3 regions of the Acidovorax sp. GW823-FHT02H02 genome follow, and region 1 is predicted to be linked to each of the others. Evidence: predicted binding sites of a transcription regulator. Region 1 holds the regulator's gene; each other region holds the start of a gene.
What was found. Region 1 encodes HrcA, which represses chaperone genes, less so after heat shock. Its sites were predicted from a motif close to TTAGCACTCNNNNNNNNNGAGTGCTAA; they were not measured.
Positions count from the first base shown of each region.

Region 2: a site for HrcA is predicted at 2,097-2,123, ahead of AC1RDS_RS09315 (co-chaperone GroES). Genes of this name have one in related genera too.
Region 3: a site for HrcA is predicted at 2,475-2,501, ahead of rpoH (RNA polymerase sigma factor RpoH). Genes of this name have one in related genera too.

Region 1 covers NZ_JBXAJH010000017.1:49,795-54,004, reverse strand. The annotation lists gene recN (DNA repair protein RecN) at 1-47, opposite strand, end outside; gene AC1RDS_RS17085 (NAD kinase) at 50-946, opposite strand; gene hrcA (heat-inducible transcriptional repressor HrcA) at 975-1,979, shown strand; tRNA gene AC1RDS_RS17075 (tRNA-Ile) at 2,179-2,257, shown strand; gene AC1RDS_RS17070 (Lrp/AsnC family transcriptional regulator) at 2,321-2,803, opposite strand; gene mdeB (alpha-ketoglutarate dehydrogenase) at 2,911-4,210, shown strand, end outside.
Region 2 covers NZ_JBXAJH010000007.1:6,859-11,068, reverse strand. The annotation lists gene groL (chaperonin GroEL) at 1-1,539, opposite strand, end outside; gene AC1RDS_RS09315 (co-chaperone GroES) at 1,715-2,005, opposite strand; gene mobB (molybdopterin-guanine dinucleotide biosynthesis protein B) at 2,575-3,153, opposite strand; gene AC1RDS_RS09305 (molybdopterin-dependent oxidoreductase) at 3,228-4,210, opposite strand, start outside.
Region 3 covers NZ_JBXAJH010000009.1:144,329-148,538, reverse strand. The annotation lists gene AC1RDS_RS11745 (M16 family metallopeptidase) at 1-614, opposite strand, end outside; gene ftsY (signal recognition particle-docking protein FtsY) at 643-1,971, shown strand; gene cutA (divalent-cation tolerance protein CutA) at 1,975-2,313, opposite strand; gene rpoH (RNA polymerase sigma factor RpoH) at 2,532-3,473, shown strand; gene AC1RDS_RS11725 (Bug family tripartite tricarboxylate transporter substrate binding protein) at 3,697-4,210, shown strand, end outside.

The DNA.
Region 1 (4,210 bases):
TCTCGAACAATCACGAAGTCCCGCAGGGTGATTCGCCTGAGCGCCATGATCAGGAGCCCCCTTCGTTCCAGCGTAACTTCTTGCGCAGTGTCGCGAAATAGTTCCAGCCGAGCGGGTGCAAGAACCGGACGCTGTGCTCGGAGCGCTGAACAAGAATCCGGTCACCGTGCAGCAGTGACGCCAGAGACTGCATGTCGAAATTGGCGCTGACGTCCCTGCCACTCACTATCTCGACGGCCACTTCGGTGGCGTCCGATAGAACGATAGGGCGGTTTGAAAGGGTATGGGGTGCAATCGGAACCAGTACCCACCCTGGGATGGACGGATGGAGCATGGGGCCGCCCGCGGAAAGTGCGTAGGCTGTTGATCCGGTGGGTGAAGCAATGATGAGCCCGTCAGCCCTCTGGTTGGCCACGAATTGCCCGCCCACTTCCACGCGAAGCTCCACCATGCCGGATGTGGCTCCGCGGTTCACCACGACATCGTTCATGGCAAGGGCTTCGAAAACCGTGGCCTGCCCACGAACCACGCGTGCGCGCATCAGGGGGCGCAAATCCTCTTCGTACTCTCCGCAAAGCATGGGAGTGAGCGCCGCCTGAAAGCTGCCGAAGGGGATGTCGGTGATGAAGCCCAGGCGCCCCTGATTGATTCCGATCAGCGGGGTGCCATAGCGTGCGAGCTGTCGACCGATGCCGAGCATGGTGCCATCTCCGCCAACGACGAGCCCCAGTTCGCATTGGGCACCAATGGTGTCCACGTCCATGGCGGGATAGGTGCTCAGTTTGGTGTTGATGGCGGTTTCTTTTTCAAGCACCACCTGACATCCCTGGCGAACCAGAAACTGAGCTATCTCTTCGAGGGCGTGGCGCGAGCTATCGGTCATGGCGCCTGCAGCAGTTGCCTGATACTTGCCGATAAGCGCAACATGGCGGAAATTGGACGTCATCGCGAAATTACATCATTAAAATCATTCCATGCTCGATGACCGTGCCAAGTTGTTGCTGAAAGCGCTGGTCGAGCGCTACATCGCCGATGGGCAGCCCGTGGGTTCTCGCACCCTTTCACGCGCTTCCGGGTTGGAGCTATCCCCGGCAACGATACGCAATGTCATGGCGGATCTGGAGGAACTGGGGTTGATCGCAAGCCCCCATACGTCCGCTGGAAGGATCCCCACGGCGCGTGGCTACCGCCTGTTTGTGGACACCATGCTGACGGTGCAGCGGGACCCCCTGACGCCGCCACAACTGGCGCCAGAGCAGCCGCAAAAAGTGATTGCCAATGCGGCGCACCTTTTGTCGAACCTCTCCCAGTTTGTGGGCGTCGTGATGGCGCCGCGGCGCACCTCCGTGTTCCGCCATATCGAATTTCTTCGACTTTCGGAGCGCCGGTTGCTGGTGATCATTGTTTCACCGGAGGGCGATGTGCAAAACCGTGTCATCTTCACCGAGGTGGACTATTCACAGTCGCAGTTGATCGAGGCCGCCAACTTCCTGAATGCCCACTATGCCGGTTTGGCCATGGAGCAAGTCCGTGAAAAGCTCAAATCGGAGGTGGACATGCTGCGAGGGGAGATCGCTTCATTGATGCAGGCTGCGGTCAACATCAGTTCGGAAGCCCTTTCCGAAGCCCAGGATGAAGTCGTCATTTCTGGCGAAAGAAACCTGCTGGCAGTGAGCGATTTCTCTAGCGACATGGGCAATCTTCGCAGGGCCTTCGATTTGTTCGAGCAGAAAACCCAGATACTTCGCCTTCTGGACATCTCCAGCCAGGCAGAGGGCGTCCGTATCTACATCGGCGGAGAGAGCCAAGTTGTGCCGTTCGAAGAGCTTTCGATTGTTAGCGCACCTTACGAAGTGGATGGCCGGGTGGTGGGTACGCTGGGGGTGATCGGCCCCACCCGCATGCCCTATGACCGAATGATCCAGATCGTGGACATCACTTCCAAGCTGGTGTCCAACGCGCTCAGTTACCGCAAATAAACACCCTACAATACTTGCAGTGTCCCGTCTGCTTCAGCGTTGGCGCGAGGGGCGTTAGCTCAGTTGGTTAGAGCAGAGGACTCATAATACATCGTTCAAGATGTTGAGGTGAGGAAATAAGCTCAATAAAATCAACAGCTTGCACGGGGGCGAAAGCGAAGCCACCGTGTAATAGCCAAGTAACAAAGCCAAAAATTTCGGGACGCTAGCTCATGCTTGGTTAGAGCAGTAGACTCATAATCTATTGGTGCCGTGTTCGACTCACGGGCGTCCTACCAAAACAAAACCCCAGCCCTCACCATCTGGGGTTTTTTCGTTATTGCACCCCGCGAAACCCCCGGCTACAAATTGTGCAGTGGCAACGCAGTTTTGTAGCGTACCTGCTTGAGTGCAAAACTGGAGCGGATTTTCTCTACCTGGGCAATGGGCGAGAGCTGTTCCAGGATGAAGCTCTCCAGCGTCGGCATGTCAGGCACGGCCACACGCAACAGGTAGTCGGCATCCCCCGTCATGAGGTAGCACTCCATTACCTCATCGCGGATGGTGATGCGTTCTTCAAATTCCTGCAGAGCCTGGCGGCTCTGCTGCTTGAGGCTGATGGAGATGAACACGTTCAGATGCAGCCCCAGCTGTTGTGCGTCAAGCAGCGCCACGTATTGCCGGACCAACCCCCGTACTTCCAGCGCCCGCACGCGGGCCAGGCATGGAGAGGGCGACAAGTGAACCCGGCGGGCCAACTCGACATTGGACAGGCTGGCGTCAGCCTGAAGCTCGGAAAGAATCTTCAGATCGGTGGCATCGAGGTAATTTGTGCTTTGATTCATGGTACTGGCAGTGTTTTGTGCCTTTTTTTGATTTTATAGATCGCAGTTCAACATCAACTGCCTGCCATTGATCCCTACAGTCTTGATCTTCTCGGGAGACCCTTGCCATGAACGACATGACCCAGCAGAGCCATTTCACTCAGCTGACTGCGGCGGACACCAATCCAACAGAAACCCAGGAGTGGCGCGATGCCTTGCTGTCGCTGGCCGCCACCGAAGGTTCGGCACGCGTGCGACAGATCCTGGATGAACTGGCCCGCCTGGCACGCACGCAGCGCATAGGCTGGCAGCCCGAGCTGAACACGCCTTACATCAACACCATCGGGGTTGAGCAGCAGCCGGTGTTCCCCGGCGACCTGGCCATCGAGGAGCGCCTGGCCTCGCTGATGCGCTGGAACGCGCTGGCCATGGTGGTGCGCGCCAACCAGGCCTACGGCGAACTCGGCGGCCACATCGCCAGCTACGCCAGCGCGGCCGATCTGTTCGAGACCGGTTTCAACCACTTCTTCCATGCGCGCAACGCCACGCACGGCGGTGACCTCGTGTTCTTCCAGCCGCACAGCGCGCCCGGTGTGTACGCCCGCGCGTACCTCGAAGGCCGTCTGAGCGAGGCCGATCTGATGCACTACCGCCAGGAGATCACCGCGCCTGAGAGCGGCGCGCGCGGCCTCTCCAGCTACCCGCACCCGTGGCTGATGCCCGACTTCTGGCAGTTCCCGACCGGCTCCATGGGCATCGGTCCGATCAGCTCCATCTACCACGCGCGCTTCATGCGCTACCTCACTCACCGCCAGTTGCTCGATTGCGGTGCACGCAAAGTCTGGGGCGTTTTCGGCGACGGCGAGATGGACGAGCCCGAGAGCATGAGCGCGCTCACGCTGGCCGCGCGCGAGAAGCTCGACAACCTGGTCTGGGTGGTCAACTGCAACCTGCAGCGCCTGGACGGTCCGGTGCGGGGCAACGGCCGCATCATCGACGAGCTGGAAAAGCTCTTTGCCGGCGCGGGCTGGAATGTGATCAAGCTGGTCTGGGGCAGCGACTGGGACGGCCTGTTCGCACGCGACACCACCGGAGCCCTGGTGCGCGCCTTTGCCAATACGGTGGACGGACAGATGCAGACCTTTGCCGCCAAGGATGGCCGCTTCAACCGCGACAACTTCTTTGGCCAGAACCCCGAGCTGGCAGCGCTGGCCCAGGGCATGACCGACGAGCAGATCGATCGTCTCAAGCGCGGCGGTCACGACCTGGTGAAGATCCACGCCGCCTATGCGGCTGCTTCGGCCCACACCGGCCAGCCCACCGTCATCCTGGCGCAAACCAAAAAAGGCTACGGCATGGGCAGCGCGGGCCAGGGCAAGATGACCACGCACAGCCAGAAAAAGCTGGACGAGACCGATCTGATCGAAT
Region 2 (4,210 bases), on a different contig from region 1:
CGATGCCACGGAAGCGGCGTTCTGCAGGGCCGTGCGGGTGACCTTCGTGGGGTCCAGAATGCCCAGTTCGAGCATGTCGCCGTACGTGTCGTTCGAGGCGTTGAAGCCGTAGTTGCCCTTGCCGGCCAACACAGCGTTCACCACCACCGAGGCTTCGCCGCCGGCGTTGTTCACGATTTCGCGCAGGGGCGCTTCGATGGCCTTCAGCACCAGCTTGATACCGGCTTCCTGGTCGGCGTTGTCGCCCTTGACCGAGTCGCCCACGGCTTGCTTGGCACGCAGCAGGGCCACGCCACCACCGGCCACCACGCCTTCTTCCACAGCCGCACGGGTAGCGTGCAGTGCGTCTTCCACGCGGGCCTTCTTTTCCTTCATTTCGACTTCGGTGGCAGCGCCCACCTTGATCACGGCCACACCGCCGGCCAGCTTGGCCACGCGCTCTTGCAGCTTTTCGCGGTCATAGTCGGACGTGGCTTCTTCGATCTGCACGCGCACTTGCTTGACGCGGGCTTCGATGTCAGCGGCAGCGCCGGAACCGTCGATGATGATGGTGTTTTCCTTGCCCACTTCGATGCGCTTGGCCTGGCCCAGATCGGCCAGGGTCACCTTTTCCAGGGTCAGGCCCACTTCTTCGGCGATGACCTTGCCGCCCGTCAGGATGGCGATGTCTTCCAGCATGGCCTTGCGGCGGTCGCCGAAACCAGGTGCCTTCACAGCCACGACCTTCAGGATGCCGCGGATGGTGTTCACGACCAAGGTAGCCAGGGCTTCGCCTTCGACTTCTTCGGCAATGATCAGCAGCGGACGGCCGGCCTTGGCCACTTGCTCCAGCGTGGGCAGCAGGTCGCGGATGTTGCTGATCTTCTTGTCGAACAGCAGCACGAAGGGGTTGTCCAGAATCGCGGATTGCTTTTCGGGGTTGTTGATGAAGTAGGGCGACAGGTAGCCGCGGTCGAACTGCATGCCTTCCACGACGTCCAGTTCGGAGTCGAGCGACTTGCCGTCTTCCACGGTGATCACGCCTTCCTTGCCAACCTTGTCCATGGCGTCAGCGATCAGCTTGCCGATGGTTTCGTCGGAGTTGGCGGAGATCGAACCGACCTGGGCGATTTCCTTGGAGGTGGTGGTGGGCTTGGAAGCCTTCTTCAGCTCGATCACCAGGGCTGCCACAGCCTTGTCGATACCGCGCTTCAGGTCCATCGGGTTGATGCCAGCGGCCACGTACTTGAAGCCTTCGCGCACGATGGCTTGTGCCAGCACGGTGGCGGTGGTGGTGCCGTCACCAGCGTTGTCCGAAGTCTTGGAAGCCACTTCCTTCACGAGCTGGGCGCCCATGTTCTGCAGCTTGTCCTTGAGTTCGATTTCCTTGGCCACGGACACACCGTCCTTGGTCACGGTGGGGGCGCCGAACGAGCGCTCCAGCACCACGTTGCGGCCCTTGGGACCCAGGGTCACCTTGACCGCGTTGGCCAGGATGTTCACGCCTTCAACCATGCGAGCGCGGGCTTCGCCGCCGAAAACTACGTCTTTTGCTGCCATGTTTGGCTCCTAGAGAAATCTAAAAATTCGAGAAACAGATGACTGTGTCGAGAAAAGAATTGCGTAGCGAGCGGCTCACAGGCTAGGCGGACGGAGCGCAGGAACCGGAACGTACTGCCTGTACGTGAGGATTCCGAGCACCGTCCAACGACGCATGTGGGCCGCGCAGCAGCAATTACTTCTCGACAACGGCGAACAGGTCGTCTTCCTTCATTACCAGCAGCTCGTCGCCCTTGACCTTGACGGTCTGGCCCGAGTACTTGCCGAACAGGACGCGGTCGCCGACCTTCACGTTCAGGGCGATCAGCTCGCCCTTGTCGTTCTTCTTGCCGGGACCGACGGCCAGCACTTCACCTTGATCGGGCTTTTCAGCGGCGTTGTCGGGGATCACGATGCCGGAGGCGGTCGTGGTTTCGCTTTCGATACGCTTGACGATCACGCGATCGTGCAGGGGGCGAAGGTTCATTGCATTGCTCCTGTGGATTGACAATAAAAAGCCGGATGAGAAGGCGCCCGCACTGCGGACGCCGCCAAACTTCCTCGTGACAAGCACCTTGTTAGCACTCGTTTGAGGCGAGTGCTAATGATAGGGGCATTTGTGGCCGTTTCAAGACGTCCCCTGGCGGATGGGGGGTTTTGGGGATGCGGAACGCCACTCTACTTTCGTGATTCCGCCATTCAACTTTAGATTCTGGCGGCACCGCTATCGTGGAGTTACTGAGCACGCGCTCTGACGGCGCTCTGCAGATGACCTAAAGTACTTCGTTAAGATAAAAGTGAGTGCGCACTAATAGACGGGATGGCCGCAACTGGTTGTTTCAACGGCAGCTCAAGGCTGATTGCTGACGGTGACCTAGCACGCCTGAATGTCGGTTGCCGCGGTCTCCTATCACTCGAGGATGCAAGGGTCGAACGACCGCTGCACCGCCGTCATCGGCCACTCAACACATGCCAGCCTGGCTCGCTTCGATAACGACTCGTCGCGCCCGAAGTGATCGGCTGCGACGACCCGCAGCAGAAATTGAACACTTCAGCTCAAACTTTCGCTGTTTGGCAGATCACGCGCGCTTCAGGTTCGGAAATTGCGGTTGCACAATTTGTCTCCAAGAATTCAGCCACGGACCGGCCTTTCCTCAACACCAGGTCCGCTATCGTTTGGGTATCGGAGAGCTCCAGTTTGAACGTATCGGAAGGCAGTAGATGCAATGCGTCACTGGCGGTCGCGACAATACCCGGCCAGTTCCTGCCCAGCGGCGGCTTGTTTCCCGCGGCTCGCCAGACCTCCAGCTTCGGAAAATCGCCACTCTTGAAGCCTTCGAGCAGCACCACGTCACACGTTTGAAGACGTGCCAGCAGGTACTCCAGTGGTGGTTCAACGGCGCCGCGCAACTCGTGCATCAGTGCCCAGCGGTTGTGTCCCAGCAGCATAACCTCCATACACCCTGACTCCCGCAGGCGGTAGGAGTCTTTGCCGGGACGATCCACCTCTATGTCCTTGTGGCTGTGCTTGATCAGGGAGGCCGTGAGCCCGCGGGAGCGAAGCTCGGGAATCAGCCTTTCGAGCAGGGTGGTTTTGCCCATGCCCGAGTGGCCTGTGATGCCGAAGATTTTCATGGTCTTGTGCTCGCGTCGTGAAACGGAAGTGCCGGCGCAGTGCCGACACTCCCGATGCAAAGCGCCGTTGTGCGTCAGGGCACGATGGCGTCCTTGGCGTTCTTCTCCAGGAAGTCCAGCACCACCTTGCGCTGGAGATCGTCCAGTCCTGCCCGCGGGAACATGCTCTGCGTGATGCCGTGCCACTGGCTCTTGGTGAAGTCGCCCGGCTCGCGCGGCACGTGACACACGGTGCAGCGCTCGTAGAACAACTTCTCGCCCGGCAACATGGCACCCATGGTCGCGCCCTTGACGATGTTGGCGCGCTCGCTCAGCTTGAGTGCATCGACATCCAGCTTGCTTTGCGCCGCCGTTTCGATCGCTGGCGGCTCGTACGCGCGGTTGACCGACTCGGCGTCATCGCAGCGCTTGAGGTTGGCAATACAGGTGTTGGCGCTGGTGGCCTGGCTCAGGCCGCTCGATGCCACGCTGGTCGTGATGATGTTGATCGCACCGCTATTGCAGCGGCCCTTGGAATCGAGCTGGATCCAGTTGCCCTCTTCCAGGCTGACCACGCCCTTCATGATCTTTTTGGTGACCACCGCACCGGCAATTAGCGCGCCACGATCGTTGTACAGCTCGACCAGATCGCCGCTCTTGATGCCCTTGGCTGCGGCATCTTCGACACTGATGAGCACATGCTGGCGCCCCTTCACGTTCTGCTCCAGACGCACGTCGGCGTTGGCCATCTGCGAGTGCACCCGGTTGTAGGGGTGTGGACTGACCACATGCACCTGCCCGGACTTGGCATTTCCCAGGAACTCCACCGGCTCCAGATACTTCGGAACTGGCGGACAGTCGGGCACGTTGAAACGCGCAATCTCGGAGCAGAACAGCTCGATCTTGCCGGACTTGGTGTGCAGTGGGTTTTTCACCGGATCGGTATAGAAGTCGCCGTGGCGCACCCACTTGCGCATCTTCTCGGGCACGTCGATGCGCACGATACCGTCTTCCCAGAACTTGTCGAACGGTACCTTCTGGCCGGTCGCTGCGTACGAGGCCTTGAGAATGTCCATGA
Region 3 (4,210 bases), on a different contig from region 1:
GCATCGAGGTCGCTCATCCAGCCCACCACCGGGCGGCGGTAGGGCGAGGCGATGAAAGTGGTCGCAAAAAGCTGCTCGGCCAGCACGGCGCGGGGCTGGTCTTCGGTGCGCATGCGGCGCTCTTCCTTGACCACCTCGATCTCTTTCTTGAACTCGGCGTCGGGCCACTGGTTGTGGGCGAAGCGGTCGGCCTCCAGGCGCATCACGTCTTCGAGCCGGCTGGAGGGAATCTGCTGGTAGTAGCCCGTGTAGTCGCGGCTGGTGAAGGCGTTTTCCTGTCCCCCCAAGGCCGCCACGCGGCGCGAAAATTCGCCCGGCGGCACGGTCTTGCTGCCCTTGAACATCATGTGTTCGAGCACATGGGCCACGCCCGAGGTGCCATCGACCTCGTCCATGGAACCCACGCGCAGCCACACCATGTGCATCGCCGTGGGCGCCCGCCGGTCGGGCTGCACGATGAGCTGCATGCCGTTGGCCAGCGTGAATTGCTGCGCCCCGGAAGCCGTGGCCGTGGGGGCCGCTGGCAAGTGCGCGGCAGGGGTGGTGGATACCGGGGATTGCGCCCCGGCACTCAGGCAGGCCAGCAGGCCCAGAAGGGTGAAAGCACGTTTCATAGAATGGAGTGATTCTAAGTACCCGCCAATGTTCAGTTTTTTCAAGAAAAAACCCGCCCCCACGCCCGCGCAGCCCGCTGCGGCTGCGCCTGCAACCCCTGCTGCACCGGCTGCCGTGCCCGCGCCACCGCCGGTGATGCCACCCGCCGGACAGGCACCCGCCGCCCCGGTCACGCAGTCCGCGCCATTGCCAACGCCCTCCGCAACCACCCTGCCCCCACCGGCCCCGCCGGCGGCCAGCGGTGGCCTTGGCTGGCTGCGCAACCCGTTTGCCGCCAAACCACCTGCCCCCGCAACGAAAGCAGCCCCTGTGGCCGCACCGCCGCCGGCCGAGCTGCCGGTGCCGGCGCCCGTGTCCACCCCCGTTTCGCCCATGGTGGCGGCCGCACCCATCGCCGTCGCCGTGCCGCCCCTGCCTTTGGCGCCCATGGCCACCGAGCCGCCGCCCACGCCCGCCGAACGCAAGGGCTGGCTCGACCGCCTCAAGGCCGGCCTGCGCAAGACCGGCTCCAGCATCGCCACCGTTTTCACCGGCACCCAGATCGACGATGCCCTGTATGAAGAGCTGGAAGAAGCCCTGCTGATGGCCGACACCGGCGTCAAGGCCACGCAGCACCTGCTGGAAGACCTCAAGCGCCGCGTGAAAGACAGCAAGACCACCGACCCCGCCGCCGTCAAGGGCCTGCTGGCCGATGCGCTGGCCGATCTGCTGCGCCCGCTCGAAAAGGCCCTGGTGATTGGCGAGCACCAGCCCACCGTGATCATGGTGGCGGGTGTCAACGGCGCGGGCAAGACCACCTCGATCGGCAAGCTCACCAAGCACCTGGCCAGCGAAGGGGCCAGCGTGCTGCTGGCGGCGGCCGATACCTTCCGCGCCGCCGCGCGCGAACAGCTCGGGGTATGGGCCGACCGCAACACCGTCGAGATCGTCAGCCAGGAAGGCGGCGACCCGGCCGCCGTGAGCTTTGATGCCGTCACCGCCGGCAAGGCGCGCGGCAAGGACGTGGTGCTGGTGGATACGGCCGGCCGCCTGCCCACGCAACTGCACCTGATGGAAGAGCTGAAGAAGATCCGCCGCGTGGTCACCAAGGCCGACGCCACGGCGCCCCACGAGGTGCTGCTGGTGATTGACGGCAACACCGGCCAGAACGCGCTGGCCCAAGTGCGCTCGTTCGACGATGCGCTGCAGCTCACCGGCCTCGTCGTGACCAAGCTCGACGGCACGGCCAAGGGCGGTGTGCTGGCCGCCATCGCGCAGGAGCGCCCCATTCCCGTGTACTTCATCGGTGTGGGCGAAAAGCTCGAAGACCTGGAAACCTTCAACGCGCGCGAATTCGCGCAGGCTCTGCTGACCTGAACCTCACACCCCGGAGGCCACCTCGCCATCCACCCAGCGCACATAGGCCGGCGTGGCCTGCAGCGCCTGCACCACCAGCTGCGGCAGCGCATAGGGGTGCAGCGCCTGCAGCAGCGCCAGCAATGCGGCGGTGGCGCGCGGCATGGTCTTGCAGTCCAGCCGCCACTCCGATGCTTCCTGCAGGGCGCCCTGCCAGTGGTAGTGCGAGGTGATGGCCTGCACCTGCACACAGGCCGCCAGCCGCGCCTGCATGACGGCCTGCGCCAGCCGGCGCGCGTCTGCCGCGCTGGCCACCGTGGTGGTGACCATGCTGATATCCGCCGGATCAACGCCTGTTGCCATGGAACTCTCCTGCCTGCAAAAGGAACAGAGGGCAGTGTAAACAGGTCTTCAAATGCTCATCTATTCATAGCTATTAGCGCTGTATTTTATTGCGCTCAATGCCAATTTAATGAAGATTTCAGAATCAGAAAATTTGTAACAACCAGACGGGAACTCCGGACTTAGCACTCCCTCCAACAGAGTGCTAACATGAAGGCTTAGAGGAAAGGATTCCCGGAATGACACTGCCATCTGGAACCGCAACGACGACCCTGGCGCCCGCCAATCCCTGGGCGCTGGTGCCGCCCTTGGGCAACCTGGACGCCTATATTTCGGCCGTCAACCGCCTGCCCCTGCTCACCCATGAAGAAGAGCAAATCTACGCCCGCCAGCTGCGCGATCACAACGATGTGGACGCCGCTGGCCGGCTGGTGATGTCGCACCTGCGCCTGGTGGTGTCGATTGCACGCCAGTACCTCGGCTACGGCCTGCCCCATGGCGATCTGATCCAGGAAGGCAACGTGGGCCTGATGAAGGCCGTCAAGCGCTTCGACCCCGACCAGGGCGTGCGCCTGGTGAGCTACGCCATGCACTGGATCAAGGCCGAGATCCACGAATACATCCTGAAGAACTGGCGCATGGTGAAGGTGGCCACCACCAAGGCGCAGCGCAAGCTGTTCTTCAATCTGCGGTCCATGAAACAGGGTTTCAAGGCCGACGCGGCGGCAACCGATGCCAGCACGCACCGCGACACCCTGTCGGACCGTGAAATCGACTCGGTGGCGGCGCAGCTCAATGTCAAGCGCGAAGAAGTCATCGAGATGGAAACCCGCCTGTCGGGTGGCGATGTGCTGCTGGACCCCGCTCCGTCGGACGATGGCGAGCAGGCCTTTGGCCCCATTGCCTACCTGGCCGATGCCTCGCATGAGCCCACGGCCATGATCGAGTCGCGCCAGCGCGATGCGCTGGCCACCGATGGCATTGCTGCCGCCCTGGCCAGCCTGGACGAGCGCAGCCGCCGCATCGTGGAAGAGCGCTGGCTCAAGGTCAACGACGATGGTTCGGGCGGCATGACGCTGCACGAGCTGGCCGCCGTGTATGGCGTGAGCGCCGAGCGCATCCGCCAGATCGAAGTGGCCGCCATGAAGAAGATGAAGGCCGCGCTGGCCGAATACGCCTGATACGGTTTTGCCTTCAAACGTATAACTTCGTTGGTTCGCCTTGCCGTGCTAGAGCACTGTCTGCGGCTTCCCGCCTAGTTATCCGCTTGAATGCAAGACCGTATGAGCGGTGGCTGCTCGCAGATGCGGACGGCAAGGATAATTGGACGCGCAACCTGGTTGCGCGTTTTTTTTGAGGTGTCGGCAACGCGCTTGATACCCGCCCCTGACCGGAGATTTCTCGATGACCCCGTCCCCCCTGCGCCGCGCCGCGCTGGCACTGGCCCTTGCCGCGGCCTGCAGCCCCGCCCTTGCACAATCCAGCGCGGCCCCGGCGACACCGGGCTGGCCCAGCAAGCCCGTCAAGCTGGTGGTAGGTTTTCCGGGCGGATCATCCCCCGACCTGGTGGCGCGTACCCTGGCCGAGCCGCTGGCCAAGGCCCTGGGGCAGCCGGTGATTGTGGAAAACAAGGTGGGCGCTGGCGGCAACATCGCCGCCGATGCCGTGGCCAAGGCCAGCGATGACCACACCCTGGGGATCATGATCAACGGCAACCTGACGATTGCCAAACTGATCAACCCCAAGATCCACTACGACCCGCTCAAGGACCTGGCCCCGATCAGCCTGATTGCCACGGCCCCACTGGCCCTGGCCGCACCGGCCAACGCGCCGGGCGCCACAGCGCAGGAGTTTTTTGAGGCCGCACGCGCCAGCGGCGACCGCTGGAGCTATGGCACTCCGGGCGTGGGCACGGTGG